DNA from 2 places in the Stenotrophomonas sp. 86156_Sma genome. Region 2 is predicted to be linked to the other one. Evidence: riboswitches for the same ligand, from Rfam matches in the RefSeq annotation. Region 2 holds a riboswitch; the other holds the start of a gene.
What was found. A riboswitch is a leader RNA that binds a small molecule or an ion and turns the genes downstream of it on or off. The one in region 2 is predicted to bind glycine.
Positions count from the first base shown of each region.

Region 1: it holds a riboswitch for glycine, as region 2 does, so the genes downstream of both, gcvP (aminomethyl-transferring glycine dehydrogenase) here and ACZK33_RS20945 (trimeric intracellular cation channel family protein) in region 2, are expected to answer to the same signal.

Region 1 covers NZ_CM151157.1:3,709,372-3,724,538, forward strand. The annotation lists gene ACZK33_RS17240 (ArnT family glycosyltransferase) at 1-228, shown strand, start outside; gene ACZK33_RS17245 (phosphatase PAP2 family protein) at 340-1,107, shown strand; gene ACZK33_RS17250 (phosphoethanolamine transferase) at 1,104-2,753, shown strand; gene ACZK33_RS17255 (M2 family metallopeptidase) at 3,373-5,337, shown strand; gene ACZK33_RS17260 (hypothetical protein) at 5,457-5,849, opposite strand; gene ACZK33_RS17265 (siderophore-interacting protein) at 5,931-6,827, opposite strand; gene ACZK33_RS17270 (multidrug effflux MFS transporter) at 6,969-8,195, opposite strand; glycine riboswitch at 8,495-8,597, shown strand; gene gcvP (aminomethyl-transferring glycine dehydrogenase) at 8,660-11,527, shown strand; gene ACZK33_RS17280 (VOC family protein) at 11,620-12,030, opposite strand; gene ACZK33_RS17285 (amino acid permease) at 12,134-13,501, opposite strand; gene ACZK33_RS17290 (helix-turn-helix transcriptional regulator) at 13,584-14,306, opposite strand; gene ACZK33_RS17295 (hypothetical protein) at 14,413-14,817, shown strand; gene ACZK33_RS17300 (hypothetical protein) at 14,895-15,167, shown strand, end outside.
Region 2 covers NZ_CM151157.1:4,521,228-4,536,394, reverse strand. The annotation lists gene ACZK33_RS20995 (LLM class oxidoreductase) at 1-181, shown strand, start outside; gene ACZK33_RS20990 (MarR family winged helix-turn-helix transcriptional regulator) at 237-737, shown strand; gene ACZK33_RS20985 (DNA alkylation repair protein) at 734-1,474, shown strand; gene ACZK33_RS20980 (DUF6616 family protein) at 1,530-1,868, shown strand; gene ACZK33_RS20975 (hypothetical protein) at 1,981-2,238, shown strand; gene ACZK33_RS20970 (3-deoxy-7-phosphoheptulonate synthase) at 2,534-3,607, shown strand; gene ACZK33_RS20965 (DUF5076 domain-containing protein) at 4,060-4,371, shown strand; gene ACZK33_RS20960 (efflux RND transporter permease subunit) at 4,415-7,474, opposite strand; gene ACZK33_RS20955 (multidrug efflux RND transporter permease subunit) at 7,471-10,548, opposite strand; gene ACZK33_RS20950 (MdtA/MuxA family multidrug efflux RND transporter periplasmic adaptor subunit) at 10,545-11,711, opposite strand; gene ACZK33_RS20945 (trimeric intracellular cation channel family protein) at 11,997-12,614, opposite strand; glycine riboswitch at 12,697-12,802, opposite strand; glycine riboswitch at 12,816-12,905, opposite strand; gene ACZK33_RS20940 (GIY-YIG nuclease family protein) at 12,946-13,212, shown strand; gene ACZK33_RS20935 (hypothetical protein) at 13,286-13,699, shown strand; gene ACZK33_RS20930 (nuclear transport factor 2 family protein) at 13,768-14,199, shown strand; gene ACZK33_RS20925 (NAD(P)/FAD-dependent oxidoreductase) at 14,287-15,167, opposite strand, start outside.

The DNA of each region.
Region 1 (15,167 bases), 810 kb from region 2:
AAGCGGCCCTGGGCCGAGCAGTGGCACGACGCCGGCCCGTGGCTGGCCGAGGCACCGGACAAGCGCTGGCTGCTGGTGCTGGACGATGCGATGAGCCCGTGCGTGGACCCGGGCAAGGTGATCGATATCGGTATTGCCAACAGGAATCGCTGGCAACTGCTTCCCGGTACCGCGTGGGACGCGGAATGCCACGCCGAACGGGCCGGCGCGACCGCTGAAGAAGACTGAACGCTGACCCGTGCCGGGCAAGCATTAACCCGGCACGAACGAGCGTCCGACCCTTCTCCGACATCCAGGTGACGAGCATGGCCGCGGATTCCCGACCCGCCCTTTCCCAGCATGCCCGTCCGTCCCCTTGATTCGGTAGCGCCGCTTGCGACATCGCCACTGGCGTCAAAATTCGCCGTAACTCACCTCTGGCTGCCTGTCGCAATCGGTCTGCCCGTGTTTACGCTGCTGATGGGTTTCGGCGGCGACCAATGGGTCGCCGATCACCTGTTCCGCCTTGAGGGTGGCCATTGGGCGCTACAGGACGCCTGGGTCACCCGCACGGTGGTGCACAAGGCCGGCAAGTGGCTGAGCACGGCTGCTGCGCTCGTGGCGATCCTGCTGTGCTTCCACCACTGGCGAAAGGGTCGCGATCGCACCCTGCGGTGGGCGCTGCTTTATGTCGTGATTGCCATGGCCCTGGGCACGGGTGTGATCTCTCTGCTGAAGTCGCTGGTGCCGATGGAATGCCCCTGGGACCTGCTGCGCTACGGTGGCCACCAGCCGTTCATCGGGCTTTTCACGGCACGCCCCGCAGGCATGGCCGCACAGGCCTGCTTCCCGGCCGGCCACGCCAGCGCGGGCTATGCATGGTTGTCCCTGTACTTTTTCGCCTTGCTGTGGCGCCCTTCATGGCGCTGGGCCGGGTTGTGGATCGGCCTTGGCACCGGCCTGGTATTCGGCGTGAGCCAGCAACTGCGGGGCGCGCATTTCCTTTCGCATGACGTTGCTACTGCGTTGATCTGCTGGCTGCTTTCGCTGGGCCTGTATCTGATCGTCAAACGCGTCCTGGCCCGCCGTCAGCTGGACCGTCCCCACCGCCAGGAGGCAAACGCATGAGTGCATCGGTCCAACGCCCCGCCCGCCTTCCCGCGTTGGCGGACCTTCGCCGCTGGCGGCCGCAGCTGTCCACCGAAGCACTGATCGCACTGACCAGCCTGTTCTTCGCAGTGGCCGGCAACGGCCTGTTCTGGCACAGCGCGATGGCCAGCCATCCGGGCAGCCTGCGCTACGCGCTGTCGCTGCTGCTGTTGCTGCTCGGTGCGCACGGCGTGCTGCTGGGCATTCTGGTCTGGCGCTGGAACGCCAAGGTGGTGATCAGCCTGTTGCTGCTGGTGACCGCATTCGCTGCGCATTACATGAGCCGCTACCACATCTACCTGGATGCGGACATGCTGCGCAACGTGCTGGCGACCGATCCCAAGGAAAGCCGCGAGCTGATGACCATATCGCTGGTGTGGCCGGTGCTGTTGCTGGCAGTGCTGCCGATGGCGGTGCTGTGGCGCGTGCAGCTGCGCCGCCGCAGCTGGGGCCGCAGCCTGCTCTGGCGCGTCGGCTTCCTGGTGGTGGCGGCAGTGACGGCGGTGGGCGGCGCATTGATCTCGTTCCAGGATGTCTCGGCACTGATGCGCAACCAGCGCGAAGTGCGTTACCTCGCCACCCCGGCCAATGTGCTGCTGGGCATGCCGCGTGCACTGCGTGGCGACAACCCGGTGCAGCGCGCACCGAAGCTGCCGATCGGCACCGATGCCAAGGCCACCCCGCGCGCGCCGGCCAGCAAGCCGCGCCTGCTGGTGATCGTCATGGGCGAGACCGTGCGCGCGCAGAACTGGGGGCTCAACGGTGGCCGCAACACCACCCCGGAACTGGCGCAGGCCAGCGTGATCAATTTCCCGGACATGCACTCGTGCGGCACCAGCACCGAGGTTTCACTGCCGTGCCTGTTCTCGCCATGGGGCCGGCACGACTACGACGAGAAGAAGATCCGCGCGCACCAGTCGCTGCTGCACGTATTGAACCGTGCCGGTATCGCGCCGCTGTGGCGTGACAACCAGTCCGGCTGCAAGGGCGTGTGCGAAGGCCTGGACTTCCAGTCATTGTCCGATGCGACCACCCCGGGCCTGTGCGCTGACGGCCGCTGCATGGATGAAATCCTGCTGCAGGACCTGGCCACCCAGGTACGTGCAAAGCCGGGCGACCGCGTCGTGGTGCTGCATCAGCTGGGCAACCACGGTCCGGCCTACTTCGAGCGCTACCCGCCCGCGTTCCGCCGCTTCACCCCCACCTGCGATACCCGCGACATCGGCCGCTGCTCGCGCGAAGAGATCACCAACAGTTACGACAACGCCGTGCTGTACACCGATCACTTCCTGACCAAGACCATCGGCACGCTGCAGGGCATGCAGGACTACGACACGGCGATGATCTACCTGTCCGACCACGGCGAGTCGCTGGGCGAGAAGGGCCTGTTCCTGCATGGCGTGCCCTACGCCATCGCGCCGGCCGAGCAGACCCGGGTACCGATGACGATGTGGTTCTCGCAGGGCTTTGCCAGCAGCCGCGGATTGGACCTGCAGTGCGTGCGCAAGCGTTCGGCGGCCTACACGGACCATGACAACCTGTTCCCGTCGGTACTGGGCCTGATGCAGGTAAAGACCTCGCTGTACGAGCGCGACCGCGACGTGTTCGCCAACTGCGAGGGTTGAGGGTTGTTCGGCAGGGCTTGCAGCCCTGCACCCGCGGTAGTGCCGGCCGCTGGCCGGCAGCCTCGACAGCAACAGCAACAGCAACAGCAGAAGCAGAAGCTGGCTATCCGTGGGTTGGCGGGGTGGGTCCGGTTGCGGGGGACGCCGTAAATACATCCCTGTAGGCTCGGTCGCGCCATCCATGGCGCTCACGCCCCCGCAACCGGACCCACCCCGCCTTTGACAGTTTTCCGCGATCTGATGGAACGGCCTTGGGGTCAGATCCGTTTTCCGGAGGAAACCGGATCTGACCCCAGATTCATTTCGATATCTGACAGATGTGTCGACCAAGGTCGACACCCACCAACAGCCGCCGCGATCTGTCAGAGGTGGGGCGGTGTCGGAGTGCGGGGTGTCAGCCGCATGGATGCGGCTGCCAAGCCTACACGGACGTACTTGCGGCGTCCCCGCACTCCGACACCGCCCCGCCACCCCACGGAATCCCCGCTTTTGAAGTTGACGTTGCCCTTGCTTGAAGACCTCTGCGGGTGCCGGGCGCCGCCCGGCCGACTTCCGCCACTTGCGGTGGCAGCGACGGCCCACTAGCCTTCGGCCGTCGTTCACCACCCAAGGACCGCCCGTGAAACACCGTCATCTCCTGCTGGCCTCGGCAATCGCCGCCGCCACGCTGGCCCTGGCCGCCTGCAAGAAGGAAGCTGCGCCAGGCACCGATACCGCCAGCAGCAGCGCCCCGGCCGGCGAAACCGCCGACCAGTTCGTGGCCCGCATCAATGCCGAATTCAAGGCCGCCTACCCGGAGATGACCTCGGCGCAGTGGCTGTCCTCCACCTACATCAACAGTGATTCGGAACGCATCGCGGCCAAGGCCAACGAGCGCTCGCTGACCCAGCTCAACAGCTGGATCGAACAGGCCGCCAAGTTCGACGGCAAGCCGATGAGCGAGGACAGCAAGCGCGCGATCCACCTGCTGAAGCTGATGTCCTCGATGCCGGCGCCGCGTGACCCGGCCAAGCTGGCCGAGCTGACCCAGATCGCCACCCGCATGGAAGGCAGCTACGGTGCAGGCAAGTACTGCACCGACGCCAACGATCCCAACTCCTGCCGCCAACTGGGCGAGCTGGAGCAGGTGCTGGCGCGCAGCCGCGACTACGACAAGCAGCTCGATGCCTGGCAGGGCTGGCACAGCACCACCAAGAACATGCGCGGCGACTACCAGAAGTTCGTCGGCCTGGTGAATGAAGGCGCCAAGGGCATGGGCTTCACCGATGCCGGCCAGATGTGGCGCAGCGGCTACGACATGCCGCCGGAGCAGATCGGCCCGGAAACCGACCGCCTGTGGGAACAGGTCAAGCCGATGTACGAGCAGCTGCACTGCTACGCACGCGGCAAGCTGGACAAGACCTACGGCAAGGACAAGGCGGAAGTGGGCAATGGCCTGATCGCCGCACACCTGCTGGGCAACATGTGGCAGCAGGACTGGTCGAATCTGTGGGACCAGCTGGAGCCGTATCCGGGTGCCGGCAGCCTGGACATCACTGCAGCGCTTGAAAAGCAGTACCAGACCAACCTGAGCGCGGCGTTGGCCAAGGCCGGCAAGGATGCCAACGTAGCGGCGCAGTACAAGGCACAGCGCGAGGCCGAACTGCGTACCGCCAAGCAGATGACCGAGCGCGCCCAGGACTTCTACGTGTCGCTGGGCATGCCGTCGCTGCCGCAGTCGTATTGGGAAAAGACCCAGTTCATCAAGCCCGATGACCGCGACGTGGTCTGCCACGCCAGTGCCTGGGACATGAACATGGAAGGCGATGTGCGCACCAAGATGTGCATCAAGCCGAACGAAGAGAACTTCACCACCATCTACCACGAGCTGGGCCACATCTATTACGACCTGGCCTACAACCCGCTGCCGCCGCTGTTCCAGGGCGGTGCCAACGATGGCTTCCATGAAGCGATCGGCGACACCATCGTGCTGGCGATGACGCCCAAGTACCTCAGCTCGATCGGCCTGGTTGATGCGCCGACCGAAAGCCGCGAAGCGGTCATCAACAACCAGATGCGCATGGCGCTGTCGGGCGTGTCGTTCCTGCCGTTCGGGCTGATGATCGACCGCTGGCGCTGGGGCGTGTTCGATGGTTCGATCACCGCCGACAACTACAACAAGGCGTGGTGGGACCTGAAGGCCAAGTACCAGGGCGTGGCGCCGGCCAGCACCCGTGGCGAAGAGTTCTTCGATCCGGGCGCGAAGTACCACGTGCCGGGCAACACCCCGTACACCCGCTACTTCCTGGCGCGCATCCTGCAGTTCCAGTTCTACAAGGGCCTGTGCGACGCGTCCGGCTACAAGGGCCCGCTGCATGAGTGCACCTTCTACGGCAACAAGGAAGCCGGCCAGAAGTACTGGGCGATGCTGAGCAAGGGTGCCAGCCAGCCGTGGCAGGCCACGCTGAAGGAGCTGACCGGTACCGACAAGCTCGATGCCGGCCCGATGATCGAGTACTTCACCCCGGTCAACGAGTGGCTGAAGCAGCAGAACGAAGGCCAGATGTGCGGCTGGCAGGCCAACGCGGCCCCGGCGGCGAAATGAAAAAAGGGGCGGATCCGCGAGGATCCGCCCCTTTCCGGTAGTGCCGGCCGCTGGCCGGCAACTCCGCGATGATGGCCCAACGGGCAGCCGGCCACCGGCCGGCTCTACCGAAATGCCTGTCAGCTGTTCTTCTTCGCGGCCATCGCTGCGGCCAGCTCGGCCTTGAATTCCTCGAAGGTCTGGCCCTTCTCCTTCGCTTCGGCCTGCGCGGCATCGCGCAGCGCATCGGAGTAAATGAGGCGCACCGGCGTGCCGTTGCGCTCGTGCAGTTCACCGGCCTGCATTATCAGCGCCAGCACCTGGGCAGCGCTCTCGCTGTGGCCAGCGATGCGGCCGTCCATGCCCAGCACCCATTCACCATCACGTCGCACGACACCGGCCAGCAGGGTGCGCTGCGCATCGCGCAGTTCGGCATGCGGCTCCACCGGCGAGGCCTGCGCGGCTGCCTTGTTGGCGGCCTGCTTTTCCTGGCGACGGCGCTGGTCGCGGCGGATCTTGGAGCTGGTGGACATGGTGCGGTACCGCTGCGAGGGGGCGCAAGGATAACGCACCCCGCCCGCAGCGCTGCTTCACGCGTGCTCGATCCAGTATGGTCAGTCCAGCACCTTGCCGTGCCGCCAGTAGCCCATGAAGGTGATCGCGCGGCGGTCCAGCCCGCAATCGCGCACCAGGTGGCGGCGGATCGCCATCACCGCCCCCGCCTCGCCCGCCACCCAGGCGTACAGCGGCCCGGCCACGCAGGTGTCGGCCTGCTCCCAGAGGATCTGCGTATCGACGTCGATCTCCTCCAGCGCATCGCCAGCAGCCACGCTAGAGGTCGCTGACAGCCGTTCCTGGACCGCCTGCAGCAGCGGCTGGCCATAGGCGGCCTGCCCACGCGGCAACCACACCAGCTCGGCGGTGCCCGGCGCTTTCAACGGCACCGCATCGCCGGCCTGGGCCACTTCCAGCAACGCCAGCGTGCGCGGCGGATCAGGCATGGCCGCCAGCTCTTCGAGGATGCCCGCCACCGCAGGTAACGCCGTTTCATCGGCCACCAGCAGTACCTGGCCGACACCGACCGGTGGCTTCCACTCCCAGCCTTCGCTGCTCTCGGCACAGTCGGCATCGGGGGCCAGCAACACCACGCGGTCTCCCGGCCGTGCATGCATGGCCCAGCGCGAAGCGGGTCCGGTCACCCCGTGAATGACGAAATCGACGTCGACCTCGCCCTGCTCGGCGCGCAGCTGGCGGATGGTGTAGGTGCGCATCGGCGGGCGCTGATCATCCGGCAGCGCCCGGTAGCGCGGGTACCAGTCCTCGCCGCTGGGGACCTGCGGCAGGTCCTGGCCGGGCAAGGGGAAGAACACCTTGATCCGCTGGTCCGGGCCTTCGGTCTTCATCCGCGCCACGTCGGCACCAGTGAACACCATGCGGTCCAGGGAAGGGGAGAGAACGCGGCGCTCCTTCAGCGCCACCTCGAACAGGCGGTAGGTCTGCTGCGCAGCCATGGGGGAACCTCATGCAACGACATCGGATTGGCTGGCTGTCGTGCACCCGTGCACTGGCTGGCTGGAGTGCCCAGCCTAGTCCGGTGGTTTCCCGTCGCAAGCGCTGCCGGCGTCGCGGCCTGCCCTACCCCTGCACGCTGCTCAGTGACCCGTGCAGACTGCCTGCGCCGCACGTTCACGCTGGTGTTCCCAGTACCAGAACACGAAACCAGCACCGAAGAACGCAGCCTGGCCCAACGCCAGGTGCAGCGGGCTGGCGCTGAGCAGCGGCGATACCACGCCGGCCACCACGGTGCTGATCATCAGCTGCACGAAGGCCTGCAGCGACGAGGCCAGGCCGCGCTGGTGCGGGTACATGTCCAGCACCGCCAGCGCCAGGATCGGGAAGATCAGCGCCATGCCCATGCCGCCCAGGAAGATCGGCAGCACCGCCCACGGCAGCACGAACTGCGGGGCCAGCGCCACGTAGCCGACGTTCAACAGCACCGACAGCGCACACAGGCCGAAACCGATGGCGACCTGGCGGGTAGGCGTGGTGTGCCCGGCCATGCGCCCGGACAGGAACGAGCCGGTGGTCATGCCGCCGATGGTGGGGATGAACAGCCAGGCGAAGCCGCCCTCGCCCAGATGCAGGTGCTGCATCACGAACACCGGCGCCGAGGAGATGTACAGGAAGATGCCACCGAAGCCGATGCTGCCGGCCAGCGCCAGGCGCAGGAAGCGCGGGTTGAAGCCGATGCGCAGGTAATCACGCATCAACGTGCGCGGCGACAACGGCACGCGCGCTTCAACCGGATGGGTCTCCGGCAGGTAGCGCGCAGTGGCCGCCAGCAGGACCAGCCCGAACACCACCAGGAACCAGAAGATCAGCGGCCAGCCGGCGCCACTGAGCAGGATCCAGCCACCGATGATCGGTGCGATGGCCGGGGCGATGCCGAACAGCATCGACACCTGGCTCATCAGGCGCTGCGCGTCGTGGCCATGGTAGAGATCGCGGATCACCGCGCGGCCAACGATCATGCCGACACCCGCCGACAGGCCCTGCAGCGCGCGGAACGCCAGCAGCGTGGTCAGGTCGGTGGACAGCGCGCAGCCGACCGAGGCGCCGACGAACACCACCAGGCCACCGAGGATCACCCACTTGCGGCCCCAGGCATCGGACAGCGGGCCGTGCGCCAGGCTCATCAGGCCGTAGAACAGCAGGTACACGCTGATGGTCTGCTGCACCGCCACTTCGTCCACCGCCAGGCGCTGGGCCAGCTGCGGGAACGCCGGGAAGATGGTGTCGATCGAGAACGGACCGAACATGGCCAGACCGGCGAGCAGCAGGGCCATGCGGCGGGTGGAGGGAGCAACAGCGGCGGTCATGGGGAAGGCGTCCGGCAGGGCCATGCGCGGCACGCACGGCGGGCGCCGGTCCCCTTCTGCAGGGACGGCGCCAGATGAATTCGGGTATCCGCCCATCATAGGTGGGGATTGCGCCCGATGCCATGCAGCGGTGCACAAAACGCACGGCCGGGCCATCGGCCATTCAGGCGCGGCGGCCATGCCTGGAGGCGGCCGGCGGGCCCGCAACGGGCTATAATCAGCGGGCAACACGGTGGGAGAAGCGGAACACCGCTGCCGAAGGCGCAACGCCCGTAATCGCTCAGGCCCGATACCACCCGTAACAGAACTCTGGAGAGACCGGTTCGATCCGGCGCCGAAGGGGCACGAAGCTGCGGTCCGCCGCGCTTTTAAACTCTCAGGCAAAAGGACAGAGGGGCGCCCCGCAGACCGCCGACCGGCGGCTTGTGCCCGTGCGTGTGCCCTTTCCTGACGGATCCTTCGCCATGTCCCAGAACACCCCTTCCCTGCGTGAGCTCGAGCACCACAATGCGTTCGTCGAGCGCCACATCGGCCCCAACGATGCCGAGATCGCGCAGATGCTCGACGTCGTCGGCCACGCATCGCTGGATGCGATGACCGATGCCATCGTACCGGCCAAGATCAAGTCGCCGGCGCCGCTGGCACTGCCGGAATCGATGACCGAAGTGCAGGCACTGGCGAAGATCCGTGCGATCGCCGACAAGAACACCGTGCTGCGCAGCTTCATCGGCCAGGGCTACTACGGTACCCACACGCCGAACGTGATCCTGCGCAACATCCTGGAAAACCCGGCCTGGTACACCGCCTACACCCCGTACCAGGCGGAAATCTCGCAGGGCCGCATGGAAGCGCTGATCAACTTCCAGACCCTGTGTGCCGACCTCACCGGCATGGAAATCGCCAACGCCTCGCTGCTGGACGAAGCCACCGCCGCGGCTGAAGCGATGACGCTGGCCAAGCGTTCGGCCAAGTCGAAGTCGGACACCTTCTTCGTGCACGACGCCGTGCACCCGCAGACGCTGGAACTGCTGCGTACCCGCGCCGAGCCCATGGGCATCGTGCTGCGCGTCGGCACCCCGGCCGAAGCACTGGAAGCGGAAGCCTTCGGCCTGCTGTTGCAGTACCCGGACACCTTCGGCCAGGTCGGAGACTACAAGGCGCTGGTCGATGCCGTGCACGCACGCGGGGGCCTGGTGGCCGTGGCCACCGACCTGCTGGCCCTGACCCTGCTGGCCGCGCCCGGCGAATGGGGCGCGGACATCGTGGTCGGCAACAGCCAGCGTTTCGGCGTGCCGTTCGGCTTTGGTGGCCCGCACGCCGCGTTCATGGCCTGCCGTGACGCCTACAAGCGTTCGATGCCGGGCCGCCTGATCGGCGTCTCGGTCGATGCCCAGGGCAACCCGGCCTACCGCCTGACCCTGCAGACCCGCGAGCAGCACATCCGCCGCGAGAAGGCCACCTCCAACATCTGTACCGCACAGGTGCTGCTGGCGGTGATGGCCTCGATGTATGCCGTCTACCACGGCCCGGAAGGCCTGACCCGCATCGCCCGCCGCACCCACCGCCTGGCCTCGATCCTGGCCGCGGCGCTGCGCAAGGCCGGCGTGCAGGTCGGTGGCGACTTCTTCGACACCCTGCATGTCACCGGCGTGCACGCCGATGAGATCCACGCCAAGGCCCGCGCCGCCGGTTACAACCTGCGCGCGATCGACAGCGACTCGGTCGGCATCAGCCTGGACGAGACCGCTACCCGCGCCGACGTGGTCGCGCTGGCCGCCGTGTTCGGTGCGCAGGCCGACGTCGATGCGCTGGATGCCAGCACCGCCGATGCGCTGCCGGCCGGCCTGCTGCGCCAGTCCGCATTCCTGACCCACCCGGTGTTCAACACCCACCACAGCGAGCACGAACTGCTGCGCTACCTGCGCTCGCTGGCCGACAAGGACCTGGCGATGGACCGCACGATGATCCCGCTGGGCTCGTGCACCATGAAGCTCAACGCCACCGCCGAGATGATCCCGGTGACCTGGCCGGAGTTCTCGCAGATCCACCCGCTGGTGCCGGCCGACCAGGCGCTGGGCTACAAGGAACTGATCGACACGCTGGAAGCGATGCTGGTGGAATGCACCGGCTACGACGCGGTCAGCCTGCAGCCGAACTCCGGCGCGCAGGGCGAGTACGCCGGCCTGCTGGCGATCCGCGCCTACCACCGCTCGCGCGGCGAAGACCACCGCGACATCTGCCTGATCCCGGACTCGGCGCACGGCACCAACCCGGCCTCGGCGCAGATGTGCGGCATGAAGGTGGTGGTGACCAAGACCGATGCCAACGGCAACGTCGACGTCGAGGACATCCGCCTCAACGCCGAGAAGTACAGCGACCGTCTGGCCGCGATCATGATGACCTACCCGTCCACGCACGGCGTGTTCGAGGAAGAGGTGGTGGAGATCTGCGAGATCATCCACAAGCACGGCGGCCAGGTGTACACCGACGGTGCCAACATGAACGCCCTGGTCGGCGTGGCCAAGCCGGGCAAGTGGGGTTCGGATGTTTCGCACCTGAACCTGCACAAGACCTTCTGCATCCCGCACGGCGGCGGCGGCCCGGGCGTCGGCCCGTGCGCGGTCAAGGAGCACCTGGCCCCGTTCCTGCCCGGCAAGCTGGGTGACAACGGCCCGGTCGGCATGGTCAGCGCGGCCAGCTTCGGCAGCGCCTCGATCCTGCCGATCAGCTGGATGTACATCGCGATGATGGGCCGCGACGGCCTGCGCAAGGCCACCCAGGTCGCGCAGCTCAACGCCAACTACATCGCCAAGCGCCTGGCCCCGCACTTCAAGACCCTGTACACCGGCCGCAACGGCCTGGTGGCACACGAGTGCATCCTGGACGTGCGCCCGCTGGAAAAGACCAGCGGCATCGGCGCCGAGGACGTGGCCAAGCGCCTGATCGACTTCGGCTTCCACGCCCCGACCCTGAGCTTCCCGGTGGCCGGCACGCTGATGGTGGAGCCGACCGAGAGCGAATCGCTGCACGAACTGGATCGCTTCATCAACGCGATGATCCAGATCCGCGAGGAAATCACCGCGATCGAAGACGGCCGCCTGGACCGCGAGGACAACCCGCTGAAGAACGCGCCGCACACTGCCACCGCAGTGACCGCCAGCGAGTGGACCCACGCCTACCCGCGCGAACTGGCCGCTTTCCCGCTGGCCAGCCTGAAGCAGAGCAAGTACTGGCCGCCGGTGGCGCGCGTCGACAACGTGTACGGCGACAAGAACGTGATGTGCGCCTGCATCCCGGTCGATGCCTACAAGGATGATGAAGTCGAGGCTTGATTCCTCACTGCATCGGTAAAGAAAACGGCCCGCGCAAGCGGGCCGTTTTCATAAGGGCGTGTGGCTCCAGGTCCACACCCACAAGCATCCGATCACGGGTCCGGCATCTGCCCCAGGCTCAACTGCCACGACACGCCGAAGCGGTCCTGCACCCAGCCATAGCGGTTGCTGAAGTCATAATCGCCTACCGGCATCAACCAATGGCCGCCCTCGCCCAGTACGCGTGCGGCACGTTCGAACTGCTCGGCGCCGGAACACTCGACGAACAGCGAGATCGACGGCGAGAAGGTGAAATCGTGCACGTCCAGGCTGTCGAAGCACAGGTAGTGGGTGCCACCGAGCAGGAAGATGGCCTGGCGGACCTGTCCGGGCACGCCGGCGCCGGCGCCCTCGGGGTGGCGTTGCAGGGCCAGCAGGCGGAAATCGGCAAAGGCTTCGGCGTACAGGGCCAGCGCGGCCTCGGCCTGGCCGGTGAACATCAGGAAGGGACGGCTGCGCAGCATGCGGTACTCCTGGTCGACGGGCCGATGACGGCCCACCGAATCAGGATGGCACGACGGATGTGCAGCCCCCGTGGTAGTGCCGGCCGCTGGCCGGCAGCTTCAATCAGGCCTCGCGCATGCGCCGTGCGATGGCGCTGCTGGCGGCGATCGTGGCCGTCAACGCCACCATCGACAGGAACTGCAGGCGGGTGTGCGACTCACTCAGCAGCAGGCCGAAGATCAGCGCCAGGATCGCCAGTGCACAGCAGGTCAGCCACGGGAAGCCGGCCATGCGGAACGGCAGGCGGGTACCCAGTCGATCCGCGCGCCGGCGCAGCACCAGCTGCGAGACCAGCGACAGCGTCCACACCAGCAGGCAGGTGGAACCGACGATGTTCAGCAGCACCGGCAGCACCCGGTCCGGGAACAGCAGTTCCATCACCGTGGCGGCAAAGCCGAACAGCACGCTGGCCAGCACGGCGATCACCGGCACCTGGCGCGGGTCGGTCCAGCCGAGCACGGCCGGCGCTTCGCGACGCTGCGCCAGCGAATACATCATGCGCGAGGCGCCGTAGAGGTTGGCATTGAGCGCCGACAGCAGCGCAATCACGGCGATCAGGGTAATGGCAGTACCGGCGCCCGGGATGCGGGCGATGTCCAGCACGGCGGCGAACGGCGACTTCAGCGCCTCGCTGGTCCACGGCACCACGGCGATGATCACGCTCAGCGAGCCGATGTAGAACACCAGGATGCGCCAGGCCACGGTGCGGATGGCACGGGCAATGCTGCGTTCGGGGTCTTCGGTTTCGGCCGCCGCCACGGCCACGATCTCGGTACCGCCAAAGGCAAAAACGACAACCAGCAGCGCCGCACCGATCCCGGCCAGGCCCTTCGGTGCGAAGCCACCGTGTTCGGTGAAGTTGCTCAGGCCCGGCGAGGTCACCTGCGGCAGCCACCCCATCAGCAGCGCCACGCCAATGGCGATGAAGGCCAGGATTGCCGCCACCTTGAGGATGGCGAACCAGAATTCGAACTCGCCGAAGTTCTTCACTCCGAGCAGGTTGATCGCGGTGAAGAACAGCATGAAGGCCAACGCCGCCATCGGTACCGGTATCGCCGGCCAGACCGTGGCCAGCAGCCCGGCTGCACCCACGGCTTCGGCGGCGATCACGATCACCAGCTGCACCCACCACAGCCAGCCCACGGTGGCACCGGCGGTAGCGCCCATGGCGTCGGCTGCATACACCGAGAACGCGCCGCTGGTGGGCTTGGCCGCCGCCATCTCGCCCAGCGCGTTCATCACGATGATCACCAGTGCGCCGGCCACCAGATACGAAACCAGCACCGCCGGACCGGCCGCCTGCACACCCACGCCCGAGCCGAGGAACAGGCCGGCGCCGATGGCGCTGCCCAGGCCCATCATGATCAGCTGGCGGGGCTTGAGCGAATGTCCGAGGCGGGACGGCGAAGCGGTCGGAATCGAGTTGGGCATCGGCGGGGCTGGCGGCGGGCTACAGGGGCGACACCTTACCCTGTCCCGTGCCCACGGGGATAGGCACAGCGCAGCAGGCGGCTCAGGCCAGCGCCGGCTCGCCGACGTTCCCACCGATACGGGCACGATAGGCACGCGGCGAGAAACCGGTTTCAGCCTTGAACTTGCGGGTGAAGGCGCTCTGGTCGCTGAAACCACAGGCCTGGCCGATGCAGGCGATGCTGTCGTCGCCATGCAGCAGGTGCATGGCCATCTGGATCCGCAGCCGGGTCAGCACCTGCTGCGGGGTCATCTGGAACACCTTGCGGAAGCTGCGCTCCAGCTTGGACAGCGAGAAACCGGTGATGTCCAGCAGGGTCTGCATGCGCACGTTATCGGCGTAGTGCGCGTTGAGGTGGGCCAGCGCCAGCCGCAGCTGCTCGTACTGGGTGCCGAGGCTGTCCTTCTGGCCGAGGTCGCGGGATATGCCGATCAGGCCCTCGATGGCCCCATCGACCACCAGCGGGCGCTTGCAGGTCAGGCACCAGCCCGGTTCGCGGTTGGCGAACAGGTGCAGCTCCATCAGGTTCTCGATCACCTCACCGGACAGCACGCGGGCGTCCTGGTCGACGTAGTCCGCACTGAGGCCGGTCGGGTAGATCTCGGCCGCGGTACGCCCGATCACGTCCTTGCGCGCGCGCAGCCCCAGCCGCCGCAGCATGGTCTGGTTGACGTGGGTGTAACGCCCCTGAAGGTCCTTGATGAAGAACAGCACATCCGGGATGGCGTCGAACAGGGCTTCGATGTCGGCGGGCTCGACTCGCATGCCACAAGCATAGCCGAGGCCCCTTGCCGGTGCGATCACCCTTGCGGGACTTGCGCTTAACGCCGCCAGGCCCACCGTGGGGCCAGCCCCCACCGGAGAACCGGCCATGCCCCGCGGTGACAAGTCCGCCTATACCGAAAAGCAGAAGCGCCAGGCCGAGCACATCGAAGAGAGCGAGCGCGAGCGCGGTGCCAGCGAAAGCACCGCAGAGCGCATAGCATGGGCCACTGTGAACAAGCAGGACGGCGGCGGCAAGCGCAGTGGCAGTGGGCGCAAGGTGGCAAAGAAGGTCACCACCAGGAAGGTGGCTGCCAAGAAGACTGCTACGAAGAAGGCGCCGGCCCGCAAGACGGCCACGAAGAAGGCAACAAAGAAGACGGTGGCGAAGAAGGCCACCACCCCTGCATCGCGTAGTGCTGCCGCGAAGAAAGCGGCGAAGACCCGTGCGGCGAGGAAGACCGCGCGAAAGGTGGCGGCGAAGAAGGCGGCACGTACCCGCGCCAGCAGCTGAGCCCGTCAATCGGGATTGACGCCCGCAGATCAGCCATACTTCTCCAAGCCGCTGGACGCGGCAAAGAGGAATCATCCATGAATGTCCAATGCTCCACAGCTTTGGCAGCCCTGCTATCGATGGCACCCGCTGCGCATGCGTTCACCGCCTCTGACCCACCCCACGAATCCCGTCAGGCTGCGACCGCGACTGCGGACGCCGATATTGCGCGGATCGAATCTCTCGGCCGGTCATTGTTCGAACATGATCTTGCCGCCGAACGCGCAACCGACGCACTCGTAGCGAAGGGAATGCGCAAGGATGACCGCGTTGCTGGATGGGTCACCGAACAACGCGACAACCGCTATGTC
Region 2 (15,167 bases):
CGGCCGCAAGGGCCTGATCGATCTGCTGCAGGCCTGGCAGCGGGCCGGCGTCAACCATGCCGCACTGGGGATCCAGTTCGCCGAGCGGCCTGCCGGCGAGGTGCTGCAGGAGCTGGCCGAGGAGGTACTGCCGTTGTTCCCGTCGCATCCCGGGGCGGCGGCGAAGGTGATGGACTGGTAGCCACGCCGAAGGGGATAGCATATGATTAGGCGCCTAATCATATGCTCATCACGAGATGATCGAAGCCAAGCACCATGCCCTGATGGATGAGGCGCAGCGACGCGGCCACGCCAACGTCGCGCAGCTGCGCATGTGCTTCCAGCTGCTCTCGTTGTCGTCGTCCATCGATCACGATTGCGCCACACGACTGGCTCCGCATGGGCTCAGCGAGGGTCGCTTCATCGTGCTGTTCCTGCTGCATGGCGCCGGTGGCACGTTGTCGCCCCACGAGCTGGCCGAACGCGCAGGCGTCACCCGCGCCACCATCAGCGGCCTGCTCGATGGCCTGCAGCGCGAAGAACTGCTGCAGCGTCGCAGCGATGCTGAGGATGGCCGTCGCCTGCAGATCGTATTGACCGCACGGGGAAAACGCTTGGCCGAGACACTGTTTGACCAGCACACACAGTGGATCGGTGGCCTGTTCAATGGTCTGGATACCGATGAACAGCAGCAGCTGTCGCGGTTGCTGCACAAGGTCTGGCAGCACACCGATGCTGGACGAGAGTCTGCAGCATGAGCCCGGCGATTGCGGCGCAACGCCTGCATGAACTCAACACCGGTCGCGTTGCCACCACCCATCTGGCCGAATGCCTGGCAGTGGATTTCGCCGCGTTGCTGCAGGTGGTGGCGCCTGCGCTTGCACCGGAAGCGCTGCAACGCATGCGGGATGCCTCAGGCAAGGGCATCACGCTGCGCATGGTCTTGGCCGCACAACTGCTGCGTGAGGCGGGGCAGGGTGCGCCTGAGTTCTGGCAGGATCACAGCTCCGATACCGTGCGTGGCTGGGCCTGCTATCTGGTCGGCAGCGATGCCCGCGCAACGTTGGCAGAGAAGCTGCGGCAGATGTGCACGCTGGCCGATGACCCACACTTCGGTGTGCGCGAATGGGCGTGGCTGGCGCTACGCACGGACATCGTTGCCGCGCCGATGCAGGCGCTTGAGTACCTGCAACCATGGACACAGGAAACATCGCCGTACCTGCGCCGCTTCGCCTGTGAAGCGCTGCGCCCACGCGGTGTCTGGGCCACGCATATCGCACTGTTCAAGCAGCATCCGGAACTTGCGTTACCCATGTTGGAAGCACTGGCTGACGACCCGGAACGCTATGTGCAGGATTCGGTCGGCAACTGGCTCAATGACGCCGGCAAGACTCAGCCGCAGTGGCTGCGCGAGCTGTGCACGCGTTGGCAGCACGAGCGCCACAGCGACGCCAACGCCTACATCCGCAAACGCGCATTGCGCTCGTTCCGGTAGTGCCGGCCGCTGGCCGGCAACCCCGCAACCTCGTAAACCTCAAGGAAGAACCACCGTGTCGCACACCTTCATCGAGCTCTACACCGCCACACCTGCCTGGACCGCACTCCCGCCCGAGCAGCGGAATGCCTTCTTCGCCCGTATTGGCGCCGGCATGCAGCAGTTCGATCCAGCCCGCATCACGCCGCTGGCGATGGGCCGCATTGCCACGGACGTACCGCACGGCAGCGATGAGCAGTTCTATGCGGTCTGGCGCTGTGCAAGCCGCGAGGAGGTCGATGCGCTGGTGGCCGGCATCGCCGCGACCGGCTGGCATGCGTACTTCACCACCACCCATGCGGTAGGCGCGATGGACAGCATGGCCCAGCACCTGGCCGACCTGGCCGCCCTGTAGCGGGGCGGCAGACGCCGGCAGATCCCGGGCCTCGGCATGGGAGGCACATGCGCCTGTCACCCAGACACGGTAAACAGTGCATTGCCCATGTCCATCCGCAGGGAAGTCGATCATGCAGAGCACGCTCCAGGTCACGCTGTTCGGCCCTCTTGGCGACAGCCCGGCGTTGCAGTTGCCGGGCCTGGAGGGGCCGTCGGTGGCCATCCCGGAATCGGCCCTGCGGCGGTTGGTTTCCGACCTCTACACCGCGCGTTCCCTGCTCAACCCCGAGCAGCTGGACGAAGCCAGGCAGGAGCTGGATCGCGTGCTGGAACGCTGGGCCGACATCCACGAAGGCCTGCTGCTGGACGTGGAAGTGCATGGTAAATGAGCAACTTCGCGTGGCTGCCGCCGCGTAGGCATGGCTGGTGCGCACCTCGCTGAACCGCGTCCCCAGTTGCGGATGAAACATTTTGCACTGCGCAAAAGCTGTGCTATCAATAGATCCCATGAACGCAGCCCCCACCAGCTTTTACTGGTATTACTTTCCGAAGCCACTGGCGGAGGAAGGACTGCGCTCACCCTGAAGAAAGCTTCAGACGCATTCCCGAAAGCCGCCAGCGAACCTGGCGGCTTTTTTCATGCCGCCACGCTGGGGACCCCCAACGTTCCGGAGATCTCCTGCAATGCCCCCGCACACCGACGACCTGCGTATCCGCACCATCGAACCGCTGACACCGCCTGCCCAGCTGCTGGCGATGCTGCCCTGTGACGATGAAGCCTCCGACACCGTAAGCGCCTCGCGCGCGGCCCTGCACCAGATCCTGCATGGCCGTGACGACCGCCTGGCGGTGGTGGTTGGCCCGTGCTCGATCCACGACCCGAAGGCCGCCATCGAGTACGCCCAGCGCCTGAAGCCGCTGCGTGACGCGCTGGCCGGAGAACTTGAAATCGTCATGCGCGTGTACTTCGAGAAGCCGCGCACCACGGTGGGCTGGAAGGGCCTGATCAACGACCCGGACCTGGACGGCAGCTTCAGGATCGACAAGGGCCTGCGCATCGCCCGCGGCCTGCTGCGCGACATCAACAAGCTCGGCCTGCCGGCCGGTGTCGAATTCCTCGACGTGATCTCGCCGCAGTACATCGCCGACCTGGTGGCATGGGGCGCGATCGGCGCACGCACTACCGAAAGCCAGGTACATCGCGAGCTGGCGTCGGGGCTGTCGTGCCCGGTCGGCTTCAAGAACGGCACCGATGGCAACGTGAAGATCGCCGCTGATGCGGTGGGTGCCGCGTCCAATCCGCATCACTTCCTGTCGGTCACCAAGCAGGGCGGTACCGCCATCGTGTCGACCACCGGCAACCCGGATTGCCATGTGATCCTGCGCGGCGGCAAGCAGCCGAACTACGACGCAGGCAGTGTTGCCGAGGCCTGCCAGATGCTGGCCAAGGCCAAGTTGCCGACGCGTCTGATGATCGACGCCAGCCATGCCAACAGCCTGAAGAACCCGGAGAACCAGCCGAAGGTGATCGAGGACATCGCCGTTCAGCTGGAAGACGGCGAACAGCGCATCGTTGGCGTGATGATCGAGAGCCATCTGGTCGGTGGCCGCCAGGAACTGGTGGAAGGCCAGCCGCTGATCTACGGGCAGAGCATCACCGATGGCTGCATCGACTGGGACACCACCGTGACGGTGCTGGAGCGACTGGCTGCGGCCGTGCGCGCCCGTCGCGACGTGAAGGTGTCCGAAGCAGCTTGATGGAAGCCGCCTGAGTGCGGCACGTGTGTGGATGGCGGCCAGCGCCTGCGGGGGTGCGGCCGCGATCAGGGCCGGTCGGAGTTGGAGACCGGCCCATCTGCACCGGCGATGCGCCTGGCGCTGCGCATGAGCGACAGCGCCAGGTACATCGCCGGGGTGGCAGTAGATCCACGCCATGCGTGGACGATTCGCCGTCCCCGGCAATGACGGCTACGACCCGCTGGAGGCCACATTTGTCGCGGGCCCGTCGGGTCGCACCCGGCACGCCAAGTGGTCCAGTCCGCACAGTGCGATGATCCGCCTTGGACACGTAGAGTCGATCTTGCTCGACTGCGGAAAAACGTGCACCAACGGCAGTCGAGCAAGCTCGACTCTACTCAAGGTCCGCAGTAGATCCACGCCATGCATGGATGTGGGCCACAATGCGATCACTTCTCCTTGCGGCTGCCGCCATGAAAGAACTGATCATCCCTGAAGCTGCCCAACGCGACGAATCTTCGGTCGAGATGATTCGCGTGTGGATCGCTGAGCGCGGGCTGCATGCATCATTGAAAGTGGGGCTGTACGAGGATCGCCCCGACATCCGCGAAGAACGTGCCTGGGGGCGAATTCTTGCCGACGTTGCCCAGCACGTCGCCGACGCGCTGGTGACCAGTGAGGGCATGGACCGTGACGTGGTGGTCGAGGCCATCAAGGCAGCCTTCAACGAGGAGCTGCAGGCGCCATCCAGCGGCCGGTCCGGCGGGTTCGTCGTGCGGCATTGACGGTAGATCCACGCCACGCGTGGATGAATTCCCCGCCCCACATTCACCGCTTCGCCCGAATCCTCGCCAAGGCCAGATACATCGCCGGGGTCGTGTACAGCGTCAGCCACTGGCTGACCAGCAAGCCGCCGACAATCGCAATGCCCAGCGGTTGCCGCAGCTCCCAGCCTTCGCCGTTGGCCAGCATCAGCGGCAGCGTGCCCAGCAGCGCCGCCAGCGAGGTCATCAGGATCGGCCGCAGGCGCAACCGCGCGGCTTCCATCACTGAATCCTGCGCGCTCAGCCCGCGCCGCTCGCCGGCCAGCGCGAAATCCACCAGCAGGATGGTGTTCTTCATCACCACGCCCACCAGCAGGAACAGGCCGAGCAGGGCGATCAGGTTCAGTTCGTTGCCGAACAGCCACAACGCCAGCAGCGCGCCGACACCGGCCGAAGGCAGGGTGGACAGGATCACCAGCGGCTGCAGGAAGCTCTCGTAGAGGATGCCCAGCACCAGGTAGACCGCCAGCGTGGCGCCCAGCACCAGCCATAGCTGGCGCGCGCGCAGCTGATCCAGCCCGCCGGCTTCACCGGACAGTTTTCCCTGGACCGAACGCGGCAGCATCAGTTTCGACATCGCACCATCGATCGCCTGTGTGGCCTGTTCCAGGCCCACCCCCGGTGCCAGTGCGAACTCGATCCAGATCGAGGCGAACTGCTCGCTGTGGTACACCCGGTCCGGTGCCATGCCATAGCGCCAGCTGGCGATGCTCGACAGCGGAATGCGCTGGCCGTTGCCATCGATCACCTGCAGTCGTGACAGCGTGCCCGGGTCCTGGGTGTGCTTCGGGTCCAGCTCCATCACCACGCGGTACTGGTTGAGGCTGTCGTACAGCGTGGCGACCTGGCGCTGGCTGAAGGAGTTGTTGAGCATGTTGGCGACGGTGCGCAGGTCCACGCCGTGGCGCGCGGCTGCTTCGCGGTCGATATCCAGCACCACCTGGCGCATGCCCGCTTCACCCTGTGCTTCCACGTCAACCAGTTCGGGCAGGCCACGCAGGGCGGCAGCCACCTTCGGTGCCCATTCGCGCAGGGGCGCTGTATCGGCTGAAAGCAGCTGGAACTCGTACTTGCCGCTGCTGCCGGCGCCCTCCAGGCGGATGTCCTGGTCCACCCACAGATAGAGATTGCCGCCGGGCAGCTTGGGCAGCCGCGCGCGCAGGCGGTCGATCACCTGTTGGCTGGACACCTTGCGCTCGGCCAGCGGCTTCATCTTGATCATGATGAAGGCGTTGTTGACCCCGTTGCTGCCACCGATGTAGCCGATGATGTCCTCGATGGCCGGATCGGACAGCAACAGCTTCCTGTACGCATCGATCTTCGGTTGCATGGCCTGGAACGACAGGCCGTCATCACCGCGCGCGAAGCCACGCAGCTGCGCGGTGTCCTGCTTGGGCACGATGCCCTTGGGCACCTGTTGGAACAACCAGGCGTTGAGGGCGATCACGGCCACGAACGCCAGCAACGGCCAGCGCAGCCGGTGCAGGCTGGCCTGCAGCGTGCGCAGGTAGGCGCTGCGCACACGTTCGAACAGCGCATTGCTGCCCCGCTGCCAGCGCGAGGGTTGCTGCGCGGCATCCACGAACAATCGTGCACACAGCATCGGCACCAGGCTCAGCGCGACCAGCACGGAGACCGTCATGGCCGCCACCAGGGTCAACGAGAATTCGCGGAACAGGCGTTCGACGAAGTCGTCCAGGAACAGGATGGAGACGAACACCACGGCCAGTGCAACGTTCATCGACAGCAGCGTGGCACCGACTTCCGATGCACCCCGTACTGCCGCCTGCCAGCGGTCGGCGCCCAGTTCGCGATGGCGGGCGATGTTCTCCAGCACCACGATGGCATCGTCCACCACCAGCACGGCGGCGACGATCAGTGCCATCAATGAAAGCGTATTGAGCGAGAAACCCATCAGCGCGATCAGCGCCAGCGTGCCGAACAGCACCACCGGAATGGCCACGCTGGGCACCAGCGCTGCACGCCAGTGGCCGAGGAAGCCGAGCACCACCAGCACCACCAGCACGATCGCCAGCACCAGCGTGAGCTCTGCTTCGTGCAGGGTGGCGCGGATCACCGGCGAGCGGTCCATCACCAGCCGCATGTCCACGCCGGAGGGCAACAGCGCATGCAGTTGCGGCAGCTGCGCCTGGATGGCATCAACGGTGGCGATGATGTTGGCGCCGGGTTGGCGGCTGACGATCAGCAGCACGGCGGGGCGTTCGTTGTGGAAGCCGCTGGCGTAACGGTCTTCCACGCCATCGGCAACGGCGGCGACATCGCCCAGCCGCAGCGTGCGGTCGTCGCTCACCTTCAGAGCCAGTTCGCGGTACTGCGCGGCCTGGCGCAGCTGCAGCGGCGCTTCCAGCTGCCACTGCTGGCGGTCATCGCCCACGGCACCCAGCGGGCGCATGGCGTTGGCGCGGCCGATGGCCTGGGCCACGTCCTCCAGTGCCAGGCCTGCATGGTTCAGTGCATTCGGGTCCAGCGATACACGCACGGCGGGCAAGGCGCTGCCGCCCACCTGCACTTCGCCCACACCCGGCACCTGCGACAGCTTCTGCGCCAGCACGGTGGAGGCCAGGTCATACAGCTGGCCTGGCGAACGCGTGTCCGAGGTCAGTGCCAGCGCCAGGATCGGTGCCTGTGAGGGATTGACCTTGCGGTACTGCGGCATGCCGGGCATGCCACTGGGCAACTGCCCGCGTGCAAGATTGATGGCGGCCTGCACTTCACGCGCTGCCTCATCGATGTCGCGGCCGAGTACGAACTTCAGTTCGATCTGGGTCTGGCCCTGGGTGCTGGCCGAGTCGATGCGTGAGATGCCGGGCAGGCTGCCCAGTGCGCGCTCCAGCGGCGTGGCCACGGTGGCTGCCATCGACTCGGGCGAGGCGCCGGGCAGGCTGGCACTGACTTCAATGGCGGGGTAATCGACCTGTGGCAGCGGCGCCACCGGCAACAGGCGCAATGCCAGCAGGCCGGCCAGCACCAGCGCCACCGCCAGCAGGATCGTCGCTACCGGGCGCTGCACGCAGGCCTGCGCCAGGCGCGCGATGGGGGTCACGCGCGCGCCTCGTCAACGGCCACCGGGGACGTCGCACGGCCACGCTGCAGGCGATCAAAGGCCAGGTAGATCACCGGCGTGGTGAACAGGGTCAGTACCTGGCTGACCAGCAGCCCCCCCACCATCACCCAGCCCAGTGGCTGCCGCAGCTCGGCGCCGGAACCACTGGCCAGCATCAGCGGGACTGCGCCGAACAGCGCGGCCAGCGTGGTCATCAGGATCGGCCGGAAACGCAGCAGCGCGGCCTGATGGATCGCCTCGCGCGGTGACATGCCGCGTGTGCGCTGCGCGTCCAGCGCGAAGTCGATCATCATGATCGCGTTCTTCTTCACCAGGCCGATCAGCAGCACGATGCCGATCACCGCGATCAGGTCCAGGCTGCGTCCGCTTACCCACAGTGCCGCCAGCGCACCGACGGTGGCCGAGGGCAGGGTGGAGAGGATGGTGATAGGGTGGATGAAGCTCTCGTAGAGCACGCCCAGCACGATGTACATCACCACCACCGCGGCCAGGATCAGCCACAGTGTGGACGACAGCGAGCTGCTGAAGGCCGCTGCGGCACCCTGCAGGCGAAGTTCGATGCTCTGCGGCAGATCCACGTGCGCGCGCGCGGCGTGCACGGCATCCACCGCTTCGCCCAGCGAAGCGCCCGGGGCAAGGTTGAACGACAGCGTGGCCGCCGGGAACTGGCCCACGTGATTGCGTAGCAGTGCGGACGGACCCACCTCTACCCGCGCCACCGCACCCAGCGGCACGGTCTGCCCACTGCTGCTGCGCACACGCAGGCCCGTGATCGCCTCCGGCCCGGGCTGTCGTGAAGGATCGGCCTCCAGCACCACCCGGTACTGGCTGGCCTGGGTGAAGATGGTCGAAATCTGGCGCTGCCCATAGGCGTCGTACAGCGCATCGGCTACTGCTTCCACGCTCACGCCCAGGCGCGCCGCCGCATCGCGGTCGATCGCCACGCGCGCCTGCCGGCCCTGCATCTGCAGATCGCTGGCGACATCGCACAGTGCCGGTTGCTGGCGTAGCGCCTGCAGCAGCTTCGGGGTCCAGCGTTCCAGTGTTTCAAGATCCGGCGTGGTCAGGGTGAACTGGTACTGGGTGCGGCTGATGCGGTCTTCGATGCCCAGCTCCTGTACCGGCTGCAGGTACAGGGTGATGCCGGGGATCTTCGACACGCGCTGTTGCAGGCGCGCCATCACCACGGCGGCGCCATCGCGGTCGCCGTGCGGTTTCAGCTCGATCAGCAGGCGGCCGGTATTGAGCGTGGCATTGTTGCCGTCCACGCCGATGTAGGACGAGACGCTGGCCACCGCCTCGTCGGCTTCGATGGCCGCCGCCAGCGCCTGCTGGCGCTCGCGCATGGCCTGGAACGAGATCGCCTGCGGCGCTTCGCTGATGCCCTGCACCAGGCCGGCATCCTGCACCGGGAAGAAACCCTTGGGCACGGCGAAGTACAGCGCCACGGTCAGTGCGAGGGTGGCAACGGTGGCCAGCAGCATCAGCGGCTGGCGCTGCAGCACCCAGCGTAGCTGGCGGTCGTAGAGGCCGATGACGCGGTCGAAGACATCGGGCGCATGTGCAGTCTTCGCGTGCGGCTTCAGGAACCGCGCGCACAGCATCGGCGTCAGCGTCAGCGAGACCACCAGCGAAATGCCGATGGCTACAGCCAGTGTCACTGCGAACTCATGGAACAGTGCACCCACCAGGTCGGCCATGAACAGCAGCGGGATCAGCACCGCGATCAGCGAAACAGTCAGCGACACCAGGGTGAAGCCGATCTCGGCTGCGCCTTTCAGCGCTGCATCGCGGGGGCTTTCGCCTTCCTCCAGATGGCGGGCGATGTTCTCCAGCATCACGATGGCATCGTCCACCACGAAGCCGGTGGCGATGGTCAGCGCCATCAGGGTGAGGTTGTTGAGCGAATAGCCGGCCAGCAGCATCACCGCGAAGGTGCCGATGAGCGACAGCGGCACCGCGACGCTGGGAATGAGCGTGGCCGGCAGATTGCGCAGGAACACCCAGGTGACCAGCACCACCAGGCCGATGGCCAGTACCAGTTCTTTCTGCACGCCGCGCACCGACGCGCGGATCGATTCGGTACGGTCGCTCAGTACATTCATCTGCACGCCGGCGGGCAGCGTGGCCTGCAGCTGCGGCAGCAGCGTACGCACCTGCTCGACCACGGCGATCACGTTGGCGCCGGGCTGGCGCTGGATGTTCACCAGCACTGCCGGGGTGGTGCCGCTCCAGGCGGCCAGCTGCCGGTTCTCGGCGCCATCGGTAATGGTGGCTACATCGCCCAGCCGCAGCGGCGCGCCGTCGCGCCAGGCCAGTACCAGGGCACGGTACTCATCCACGCTGCGCATCTGATCGTTGGCATCGAGCATCACCGCGCGGATCGGGCCGTCGAAACTACCCTTGGGCAGGTTGACGTTGGCGGCGGCGATGGCGGTGCGGATGTGGTCCATGCCCAGGTTGTTGGCGGCAAGCGCCGCCGGATTGACCTGGATGCGCACCGCCGGGCGCTGGCCCCCGGCCAGGCTGACCAGGCCGACGCCGGGCAACTGCGCCAGGCGCTGGGCGATGCGCGTATCCACCAGATCGTGCACCTGCGGCAGCGACAGGCCTTGCGAGGTAACCGCCAAGGTCAGGATGGGGGTGTCGGCGGGGTTGACCTTGCGGTACACCGGCGGCACCGGCAGGTCGTCGGGCAGGAAGCTGCCCGCCGCGTTGATGGCGGCCTGCACGTCCTGCTCGGCCACACCCAGCGACACCTCCAGCCCGAACTGCAGGGTAATGACCGAGGCGCCACCGGAACTGGTCGACGACAGTTGTTTCAGGCCGGGAATCTGGCCGAGTTGGCGCTCCAGCGGTGCGGTGATGGTGCGTGTGGTCAGTTCGGGGCTGGCCCCCGGATACAGCGTGGTGATCTGGATGATCGGGTAATCGACCTGCGGCAGCGCCGCCACCGGCAGCAGGCGATAGGCCAGCACGCCGGACAGCAGCAGCGCCACCATCAGGAGAGTCGTTGCGACCGGGCGCAGGATGAACGGGCGCGAGAGGTTCATGCGCCGGCCTTGGTCGCGGCCTCCTCGGTGATGATCTCCACCGCCGTGCCGTCTTCCAGCCCGTCGATGCCTTCGATCACCACCTTGTCCCCTGCGGCCAGCCCGGAGCGCACGGCCACGCGTCCATCATCGGCTGGACCGAGCACCACGGTGCGGCGTTGTGCCTTGCTGTCCTTGTCGACGATATGCACGTAGTTGCCCTGGCTGCCGAACTGCACGGCAGCATCGGGAATCAGCAGCGCGGGCTGCTCGCCCAGCTGCAGGCGGACGTTGACGAACTGGTTGGGGAACAGCGCCAGATCGTGGTTGTCGAAGTGCGCACGCAGTTTCAACGTGCCGGTGGTGGTATCGATGCGGTTGTCGACGCTGGACAGCGAGCCGCGGGCCAGCTGCCGGCGTTCTTCGCGGTCCCAGGTTTCCACCGCCAGTGCCGGTTGCGCCTGCACGGCATCGAGCAGCGCAGGCAGCTCGGGTTCGGGCACGGTGAACAGCACGCTGATCGGCGCGGTCTGCGCCAGCGTCACCAGGCCTTCGGCATCGCTGGCGCGCACCAGGTTGCCCACGTCCAACCGGCGCAGCCCGACGCGGCCACTGACCGGCGCGGTGATGCGGGTGTACTGCAGCTGCAGGCGCGCTTCATCAACGGACGCCTGATCGCTGAGGCGGCGGCCCTGCAGCTGGCGCACCTTGCTCTGCTGGTCGCTCAGTTCCTGCCCGGACACGTAGTTCTGCTTCTGCAGTTCGCGGTAGCGCTGCAGCTGGCGCTCGGCGTTTTCCAGCTCGGCCAGATTCTGCTGCTGGGTACCCTGCGCCTGTGCCAGCTTCACTTCATACGGGCGCGGGTCGATCTGCGCCAGCAGATCGCCGGCCTTCACCTGCTGGCCTTCCTGGAAATGCAGCCGTAGCAGTTCGCCATCCACGCGGCTGCGTACCACCACGCTGTGCAGCGGGGTGACCGTACCGACCGCCTTCAGGCGCAGCACCAGCGGCTCGGCGCTGGCGCGTGCCACGCGTACCGGCACCGTCTTGCCCGGCGCATCGTCGCTGCTGCCGGCGCCGTTCCGGGGCCACAGCCACCACGCCAGAACGGCGACGAGGGCGATGGCCAGCACCGCCCACAACAGGCGGGCACGACGGAAGCGGGAATTTTCGGCGACAGACATGGGGCATCCTGCGCCCTGCGCGCGCAGGGACATGCGGGCCCGTCGGCGCGTTCACGGCACCACGGGCAGCGGGGAGGGAGTTGTCTGGCGGGGCCGCGGGCGCGGCGTGGCTGGATGCCGTCGCGGCAGCGACGGGGTGACAATGGTAGCCAATCACCCCGGCCAATGCCGTATGACCATGGTCATGCAACGCATTCGGTAGTGCCGGCCGCTGGCCGGCAACCTGCCGGAATCTGCGGGCGTGTGCCGTGTTGCCGGCCAGCGGCCGACACTACCGACAAACAATCAATGCACTTCGTCGTGATAGACGAACTTCGGCATTTCCCAGCGGTAGTGGATCGCCAGCAGGCGCAGCGCGAAGCCGCCGCCGAGGCAGCACAGGATCGCGGTGGCGTCGGCCACGCCCCAGTGCAGCAGCAACAGGTAGGCCGCGCCGGTCAGCAGCGCGATGATCGCGTACAGCTCCTTCTGGAAGATCAGCGGCACCTCGTTGCAGAGAATGTCGCGCAGCACGCCGCCGAACGCGCCGGTCAGCATGCCGGCGATCAGCACGATCGGCATGGCATGGCCGGCCTCGCGCGCGATCGAGCAGCCGATCAGGGTGAAGGCGATCAGGCCCAGGCCATCGAGCACCAGGAAGGTGCGGCGGAAGTGGTGCATCCAGCGCGCCACCCAGGTGGCGATCAGCGCCGCGCACACGGTGAAGCCCAGGTACTCGGGATGCTTCACCCAGCCCAGCGGGTAGTGGCCGAGCAGGATGTCGCGCAGCGAACCGCCCCCGAGGGCGGTAACGCAGGCGATCATGACCACCCCGAACAGGTCCATGCGGCGACGGCCGGCGGACAGCGCGCCGGTCATGGCTTCGGCGGAAATGGCGATCAGGTAGATGATGGACAGCAGCATGGGACAGGCTCCGGGCGCGGTGGGGCCGGCCATGCGCCACTATCGCCACTGCCTGCGCAATGACGGGATGACGATGACCGGTGCCGCTCCCGCTGTCCTTTTGCCTGAGAGTTCAGCGGCATGGGCCGCGTGCCCCTTCGGCGGATCGTGCCGGGCATGCCCGGTGACCTCTCTCCAGCTCGGCGAGTCGAATGCATGGTTGGTGGGATTCCAGCCCACCGGCCTGAGCGATCATGGGAGCCTGCGCCTTCGGCGGGCGCCAGCGCGGCGCCTCTCTCCTGCATTCGGGCGCCAGTATATCCGCTGCAGTGCAGCACGGCATAATCCGGGCATGGCCCCGTCCCTCCGACCCTGGTTCCTGTACCTGCTCGAATGCCGCGATGGCAGCTATTACGCCGGCATCAGCACCGACGTGGATGCGCGTTTCGCTGCCCACCAGGCCGGCAAGGGCGCGCGTTACACCCGGGCGCGGCCGCCGCTGCGCGTGCTGGCCGTACGCGAGTACCCAGACCGGGCCGCCGCCTCACGCGCCGAGTGGCAGCTCAAGCAGCAGCCCCGCGAACGCAAGCTGGCCTGGCTGCAGGCCCCGGTCCTGTAGATCCACGCCATGCGTGGATGGTGTGCTGGGCCATGCCATCATCGCCACATCCATCGACACAGGAAGCGGTCCGATGAAATCCTGCTGGATGCTGATGTTGACGTTCTGTATCCCCCTGTCGGCCTGCGCCCAGACTCCGCCACCGCTGCAGCACGGGCAGATCGGCAGCGCCGCCGAACTGGCCGCACAGCGCGGCCCGGACACGCCCGAGCCCATCCACCTGCGCCGCGACCAGGTGCCGCCCGATCTGGTCGACCTGATCCCGCTGGCCGAAAAATGGGGCATCGGCGATGACCTGCTGCGCGATGAGATGCAGGAACATGCCACCGACGCGGAAAAGCGCGCGATAGCTGATGCGCTGAAGCATCGGCATGCGCGCATCTCCGCCTGGCTCGACAGTTTCCCGCAGGGCCAGCCGATGACCGACGAAGCGGCCGCGTTCCTGTACATGCAGCTGAGCGTCGACGAAATGGGCCTGATGCAGTAGATCCACGCCATGCGTGGATGCGGCTTGCCCATGCGATGATCGCCCCGCGCCCAGAGCCGGAGACCCGGATGTCCACGATTGCCCTGCTGTTCGCTCTTTCCGCAGCAACGAGCCCTGCCGCCGACCCGGCCACCATCGCGGCCATCGAAGCCACCTGCCACGACTACGTCGATGGCCAGCTGGAGGCCGACCCGCAGCGTGTCGCCCGTTCCCTGCACCCGGACCTGGCCAAGCGCGCGGTGCTCGGCGATACACCCGACGAACGCCTGGGCCTGCGCCGCATGTCGAAGGAGGAACTGGTCTCGTTGACGAAACAGGGCGCGCTGAAGACCCCGAAGGATCAATGGGAACGCCGCTGCACGGTGCTGGACGTGACCGGCAACGCGGCCTCGGTGCGGCTGGAAACCCCGTGGTTCGTCGACTACTTCCACATGGGCCGCTTCGACCAGCGCTGGGTCATCGTCAATGCACTGTGGTACCCGAAACCGAAGGCGCTGTAGAGCCGAGCCCATGCTCGGCTGCACTTCGTTCGGATTGCAGAAGCCGAGCATGGGCTCGGCTCTACAGGGACACGCCGCGCGCGGGCATTACCGTCGGGGTCGCCGGTCTTCCTGATCATCACCGAAGATGATGCGCGCGCTGCGCTGGTAGCTCCAGTACGCCACGGCCCAGTTCAGCAGCACCACGATGCGGTTGCGGAAGCCGATCAGGAAGAACACGTGCGCGGCCAGCCAGAACCACCAGGCCAGCACGCCGGAAAGCTGCAGCCGGCCCAGGTGCACGATCGCGGCCATGCGGCCGATGGTGGCCAGGTTGCCGAAGTCGGCGTACTTGAACGGCCCCGGTGCTGCCTTGCCATGCAGACGCGCGCGGATCACCTCGGCCACGTACTTGCCCATCTGCTTGGCGGCGGGCGCGACGCCAGGCACCGGCTTGCCATTGGCTTGATTCAGTGCGGCCAGATCGCCGGCCACGAACAGCTCGGGGTGGTCGGGCAGGGTCAGGTCCGGCTGCACCTGCACGCGGCCGGCGCGATCCAGCGGCACATCCAGGGTGCGCGCCAGCGGTGAAGCGGCCACACCGGCGGCCCACACCACAGTGCGGGCCGGCACGAACTGTTCACCGAGCTTGAAGCCCTGGCTGTCGATGTCGCTCACCGGGGTACCGGTCAATACTTCCACGCCCAGTTTTTCCAGTTGCCGCCGTGCCTTCAGCGAAAGCACTTCCGGGAACGAAGACAACACGCGCGGGCCGGCTTCGACCAGCCGCACCTTGGCGCTGGCCGGGTCGATATGGCGGAACTCGTTGCGCAGCGTATGCCGCGCGATTTCGGCCAGGGTGCCGGCCAGTTCAACACCGGTGGGGCCGCCGCCGACCACGGCGAAGCTCAGCCACGCGGCCTTCTTCGCCGGGTCCGGTTCGGCCTCGGCACGTTCGAACGCCAGCAGCAGCTTGCGGCGCAGCGCGA